DNA from 2 places in the Heyndrickxia sp. FSL K6-6286 genome. Region 2 is predicted to be linked to the other one. Evidence: a T-box and tRNA genes for the amino acid it is inferred to sense, from the RefSeq annotation. Region 2 holds a T-box; the other holds one or more tRNA genes.

Region 1 (3,266 bases), 2.3 Mb from region 2:
AGCTGGGAGAGCGCCTGCTTTGCACGCAGGAGGTCAGCGGTTCGATCCCGCTAGGCTCCACCAATATCTAAAATTAAAATTTACTATGGCGGCGTAGCTCAGCTGGCTAGAGCGTACGGTTCATACCCGTGAGGTCGTGGGTTCGATCCCCTCCGCCGCTACCATAGAGGACCTTTAGCTCAGCTGGTTAGAGCAGACGGCTCATAACCGTCCGGTCGTAGGTTCGAGTCCTACAAGGTCCACCATATATAATTGGAGGAATACCCAAGTCTGGCTGAAGGGATCGGTCTTGAAAACCGACAGGCGGGTTACACCGCGCGGGGGTTCGAATCCCTCTTCCTCCGCCATAACTATTTCTTTAAAAGATTTTTAATAATATCGTCACTGGGTGGAGCAACGAGCGTTACTTCATCGAACAACTACGAGTTGTACCGATTGAGCTGCTACTAGAGTAAGCATACTGAAATCGGGACAGTTGATGAAAAGATTGGATTAGAATATTTTTAATAATATCGTCGCGGGGTGGAGCAGTCTGGTAGCTCGTCGGGCTCATAACCCGAAGGTCGCAGGTTCAAATCCTGCCTCCGCAATCATTTTCAAGTAAACTTGAAAGAAATTTGGTCCGGTAGTTCAGTTGGTTAGAATGCCTGCCTGTCACGCAGGAGGTCGCGGGTTCGAGTCCCGTCCGGACCGCCATTTTATAATTTGGCTCGGTAGCTCAGTCGGTAGAGCACGTCCGAATAGGCTACAAAGCGATACATCAGCGTACCAATTGAGCCACAGCTTGAATAAGCTTTCTGAAATTGGGACGATGGCGAACACAATTTTATATAGAAAATAGATATTATATTTGGCTCGGTAGCTCAGTCGGTAGAGCAATGGACTGAAAATCCATGTGTCGGCGGTTCGATTCCGTCCCGAGCCACCATTTTATGTTTAAGTGGCTAATAACTACATGTAATCCAATGTTTAGTTGAACATGACGGCTATTCCGAAGTGGTTAAAAATTGGATTGTGGCTCAGACATTTGTGAGGTCGATTCCGATTAGTGGCCCCATCATGCGGGTGTAGTTTAGTGGTAAAACTACAGCCTTCCAAGCTGTTGTCGTGGGTTCGATTCCCATCACCCGCTCCATAATTTTTGTGGGCCTATAGCTCAGCTGGTTAGAGCGCACGCCTGATAAGCGTGAGGTCGATGGTTCGAGTCCATTTAGGCCCACCATAATGATAATTTACTTGTTCCGCAGTAGCTCAGTGGTAGAGCTATCGGCTGTTAACCGATCGGTCGTAGGTTCGAATCCTACCTGCGGAGCCATATAATTGGAGAAGTACTCAAGTGGCTGAAGAGGCGCCCCTGCTAAGGGTGTAGGTCGGGTAACCGGCGCGAGGGTTCAAATCCCTCCTTCTCCGTATTGTCGGCCCGTTGGTCAAGCGGTTAAGACACCGCCCTTTCACGGCGGTAACACGGGTTCGAATCCCGTACGGGTCATTCATTATTAAGAAAAAAGGTAGTTTAAAAGATTTCTAAAATAGAAACTTTTAAACTACCTTTTTTTGTCTAGAGGTAATATTGGTTCTATACTATATGATGTAGGGATTTACACAATTTTAAGACATAAAAAATGCTCGTAATCATTATGTGAGTTTTCAAGAAACCAGTATCAACTATACATAATAAATTCTAACATGATATTACTTGATTATAAAAAAGTATAGGAGAATAATCAAAGTCCATCTCAACAGGCTTATAAAAATCCTTTTTTTCCTGTCTGTCAAAAGCCCATGGGTATACGTATAGCCTTAACAAAAGTGAAATGATTTGAACAATTGGTAGAGACTGTTGAATCAACTGAACGAAAGCGTTGAGCAAAAACTATTATCTTCTTAGAATAAAAGAAAAAGGGGAGAAGTAAAAATAACTTCTCCCCACATTTAGCATTGAATCTCATTTTAATGTTATGTTGCTATAAGGAATAGCAACATATGAAATCTGTTTTTCACTACTTGATAAGAAATGAAATGAAAAGCCCAATTGTTACTAGTAAACCAAAGAAAGTATTTGTTTGAGCTGTTGCTTTCATCGCAGGAACCATTTGAATAGGTTCTGTCTTTCCAATGAAGCCTCTTACTGCTTTAATAGGCATTGGAAGGCTTAAAAGTGTAATGAGAGTCCATGGTGTGACGATCTGCATTAGCACTAAAACAATTAACCATAGATATGAGACTATAAACATGGTAGCAAGTAATGTAATTGCATTTTTTCTTCCTATTAGAATAGCAACTGTTTTCCGTCCATTTTCCTTATCTCCATCTAAATCACGAATGTTATTGGATAACATAATTGCTCCTACTAAAATGAATATAGGAATAGAGATAAGAATGCTATCTGTCGTAATATTACCGGTTTGAATAAAATAAGAAATTAGTATAATAACAATCCCCATAAAGAACCCTGAAATAATTTCTCCAAAAGGGGTATATGCAATTGGTAAGGGTCCTCCAGTATAAAAATAACCAACAGCCATACATATGGCTCCAATAACTGCAATCCACCAGGAACTACTGATGATAATATACAGTCCTAATAATGCAGAGATCCCATAGAAAATCAGAGCAAGATTAAGAACAGTTTTTGGTTTTACACCATTTCGGACAATGGCACCGCCAATTCCAACTGATTCTTCATGGTCTAGTCCTCTAGCATAATCGTAATACTCATTAAACATATTTGTCGCTGCCTGTATTAGTAGGCAAGCCACTAGCATCGCAATGAATATTGGAATATCAATCTTTGAGTTTTGCATGGCAAAGGCTGTCCCTAATAATACAGGGACAAAAGAAGCAGTAAGCGTATGGGGTCGCGTTAATTGCCACCAAATTCGCCATCCTTTGTCTGGTTTCACCAATGGTGAAGAATGTGAACTCATTGTTATGTCTCTCCCTTTACATATCTTTACCTTGAAAAAGTTCATCTGGTTTTGTTCCCCAGCATTATCCATAAGGCGTGCAAATCTATTGTTAATGCAGATTTAGTCCTCCTATAGACCATCGAAATGACAATAGGAGTACACTCTAAAGTGTAGGTAAATGAAGGATAGGTGTCAATCAATTTTTATATGTAATGGAAAGAAAAATTCCCATTTCAATATTTGAATCATAGATTACTGAACTTTTTTGTCTAGTTGTCATATAATAAGGTAGGGAAAAAGTTTCATAAGATATGTTCGTTGACTCCGTCGATTTAGAAGTGTATCTTAAAAGTTGGG
Region 2 (3,266 bases):
TAACTAGTTTATTAGATGCATCTTCAACTTTTTTTTTCTTCCCAATTTCCCCCTGTTCTTGACCACGTACTAAAGCTTTATAAAAAGCTTCTTCTAACCGTTTTAAATCATGGTTAAAAAACTCTGATATTTCCAAATCATGGGGTATTTGAGCGATTGCACTATCCATAATAAAGCATTCTTTACGCCTTGCATCATCCTTTAAGACGTTTATTCCCTCATAGAAAATTTCACTAATAGCCTTTTTTACTGACCCAGGACGCTCCAAATATGATATTACAACAGCAGTTTTTCCATTTATATATTGTTTTACTGCAGAAATAAACAGATCCCTTTTTGTACCATAAGTGTCATATAAACTTTGACGTGCTATTCCTAAACCTTCTAATAAATTTTGAAGCGAAGTGCCTTCGTAGCCATAATGTCCAAAAATCTCCATAGATTTATGTAGCACAATAGATGGATCAAATTCTTTATTTCTAGCCATTGGATATTCTAACCTCCTTTCAGAATATTATTTTATTCATTTCGGACTGATTAGTCAATAAAGAAATCTTAATACTTCTTATTAATTCTTGTAAAACTAAAATGCCCCTTAGTTTAAATAAAAACAATTGCACAGTAACACGCCTGCACGAAAAACTGGATTTGAGTCAATATTTTGGACAACAATAAATAAAGATGGCAAAAATAATTATTCTATTAATAATATAAAATATCAATAAGATTAACTTTTCATACAGTTCTTCCTCTCTTCACTTGCATCTCTTAGCCTCTACTTTCCACAGTCACCAACCAACGGAAAGTTCTAAAGATGTCGTCCTTTAAGTCCAAATTAGATGTTGACAGCTTAAAAAAAATGTATTAATGTACCACTAAATATATCCACATATTGTAAAATGCAGTGAAGAGGAAGAGTAATTAATCACTCGAATCATAGAGAGCCCATGCTGGTGAGATTGGGCATTCGAGCTTAATGAAAGAAGCCTTGGAGCAGTTGACTGAAAAATCGGAGTAAGTCAACCGGGAAATCCCGTTAAGGAAATGTGCAGTAAAGTAATTATGAGCTGCATAATGAGCGGGTTTTTAACCAATTTAGGTGGTAACGCGGAAGTATGCCTTTCGTCCTTAGCAGGATGAAGGGCTTTTTATTTTGGCTCTTTTCTCAAACATTGTTGCAATTTAAGTAAAGTTTTAACTAATAACTATCGACTGAACACGACTACACCTTTCATTTTACTGAGAAAAGTGCTGCAAACTCCATAAGAATCGCTGAATCCTTTATTGGGTGTAAAAGCCTGTAGTTGGGCTTTTACAAAAGCAACAAACTATACGAATACAGCCTTTATTTTTAATCTATAGGGGGATATGACATGTCAAATGAATGCATGGCAGAACTATTATTTCCAGATGTTAAACAGTTACCGGCTGATATATATTCACTATATCCGCCAAGAAATTTGTCTTCATATGCTATGGTGACACGTTTTGCACCGAGTCCAACGGGTTCGTTGAATATTGGTGGGCTATACGCAACTTTAGTATCGGAAAGATTAGCCCATCAAAGTAATGGAGTCTTTTTCTTGCGTATTGAAGACACAGATAAAAAACGTGAAATTAAAGGTAGCATCGAAAACATTATTAATTCATTGTTATACTTCGGGATTCGTTTCGATGAAGGACCTACCTTTTCAGGTGACGATATGGGGGATTACGGACCCTATAAACAAAGCTCACGGATACAAATCTATAAGGTATTTATTAAGCATTTAGTCAGAAATGGTTTAGCATATCCTTGCTTCTGTGATACGGATGATTTACAAAAAATAAGAATAAGTCAACAAGACTTAAAAGTCACAACAGGTTATTATGGCAGGTGGGCGAAACATCGGGATATATCATTTCAACAAGCACAGGAAGAGATTTTAAATGGTCAACCATTTGTTATTAGACTTAAATCTTCGGGTTCATCAGATAGAAGAATACGGTACCATGATTTAGTAAAAGGCGAGATTGAGTTACCTGAAAATGACCAAGATATTGTTATTATGAAAACGGATGGTTTACCAACATATCACTTTGCTCATGCCATAGATGACTACTTGATGGGTACAACCCATGTTATTAGGGGCGATGAATGGCTTTCTTCAGTGCCGATCCATATACAGTTGTTTGAAACCTTAGGTTTTAGAATACCCAAATACGGTCATATTGCTCCAATCATGAAGCAAGTTGGAGCTTCTAAGCGGAAATTTAGTAAACGAAAGGATCTTGATGGTACCGCTGAGTATTACAGAGAACAAGGGTATCCAGGAATGGCACTAAGTGAATACTTCATGAATCTCATCAATTCTGACTTTGAAGAATGGAAGATGACAAACCCTAATAAAACATTTAGAGACTTTTTTATCAATCCTGGTAAAATGAATGCCAGTGGTGCTTTATTAGATATGAACAAACTGGATGATGTTAGCAGGGATGTTATCTCTAGGCTCACTGGTAAACAAGTATTTGATTATTTATATGATTGGTCAGAGGAATTTGATTCTGAGTTTAATACTTTAATAGACAAGTATAAGGAATACACAGTAGACATTCTAAATATAGGTAGAACAATTGAGAAACCAAGAAAGGACTATTCAAAGTGGTCAGATGTAAAGCCAATGATTGCTTTCTTTTATGATGAATTGTTTGAAAAGGATATATTGAGTGGCTATAAGTTACCAACAAATGTAAGTTTTGATATTGCGAAAGAAATAGTACTAGGTTTCAGCAAAACTTATAGTTTTACTAATGAAAAGGATACTTGGTTCCATAATATTAAAGTACTTGCAGATGAGCTCGGATTTGCAAAGGATATGAAAGAATATAAGGCCAATCCTAACAATTACAAAGGACATGTTGGTGATGTAGCGATGGTAATTAGGGTCGCTCTAACTAACAGAACTAATACACCTGATTTGTTTGATATTATGAAGGTAATGGGCGAAAAGAGGGTTCTTTCAAGATTGCATACATTTTTCGGACATTCTATTTAATCAACTTAAAATCATATAAAAAAATGACCGGACTTCTCTTTTCCGGTCATTTAGCTATATTTACATAGCAACATCTTTCATATTATCCACTATCTTCACCTTAAAGTTTATACTATTTGTGTTACGGTCACTGGTTTTGGTGCATAAATGAATGATTACCTATATGCCTCGTGTGCTGAACAAAAGTTAAAAACCAATCTTCAACAAACCTGGCCCCTATAATTCAAG

What was found. A T-box is a leader RNA that pairs with one kind of tRNA and senses whether it is charged. The one in region 2 lies ahead of gltX (glutamate--tRNA ligase), so its partner is inferred to be a tRNA-Glu.
Region 1: it has a tRNA-Glu gene. The T-box ahead of gltX (glutamate--tRNA ligase) is inferred to sense a tRNA for this amino acid. The anticodon was not compared.

Annotation. Positions count from the first base shown of each region.
Region 1 covers NZ_CP152029.1:1,497,715-1,500,980, forward strand. Annotated here, with positions in the region: tRNA gene MHI39_RS07460 (tRNA-Ala) at 1-63, shown strand, start outside; tRNA gene MHI39_RS07465 (tRNA-Met) at 88-164, shown strand; tRNA gene MHI39_RS07470 (tRNA-Ile) at 169-245, shown strand; tRNA gene MHI39_RS07475 (tRNA-Ser) at 255-347, shown strand; tRNA gene MHI39_RS07480 (tRNA-Met) at 517-590, shown strand; tRNA gene MHI39_RS07485 (tRNA-Asp) at 620-696, shown strand; tRNA gene MHI39_RS07490 (tRNA-Phe) at 853-928, shown strand; tRNA gene MHI39_RS07495 (tRNA-Gly) at 1,062-1,135, shown strand; tRNA gene MHI39_RS07500 (tRNA-Ile) at 1,146-1,222, shown strand; tRNA gene MHI39_RS07505 (tRNA-Asn) at 1,241-1,315, shown strand; tRNA gene MHI39_RS07510 (tRNA-Ser) at 1,323-1,410, shown strand; tRNA gene MHI39_RS07515 (tRNA-Glu) at 1,418-1,489, shown strand; gene MHI39_RS07520 (1,4-dihydroxy-2-naphthoate polyprenyltransferase) at 2,001-2,927, opposite strand.
Region 2 covers NZ_CP152029.1:3,751,121-3,754,386, forward strand. Annotated here, with positions in the region: gene MHI39_RS18930 (TetR/AcrR family transcriptional regulator) at 1-487, opposite strand, end outside; T-box leader at 896-1,133, shown strand; gene gltX (glutamate--tRNA ligase) at 1,374-3,038, shown strand.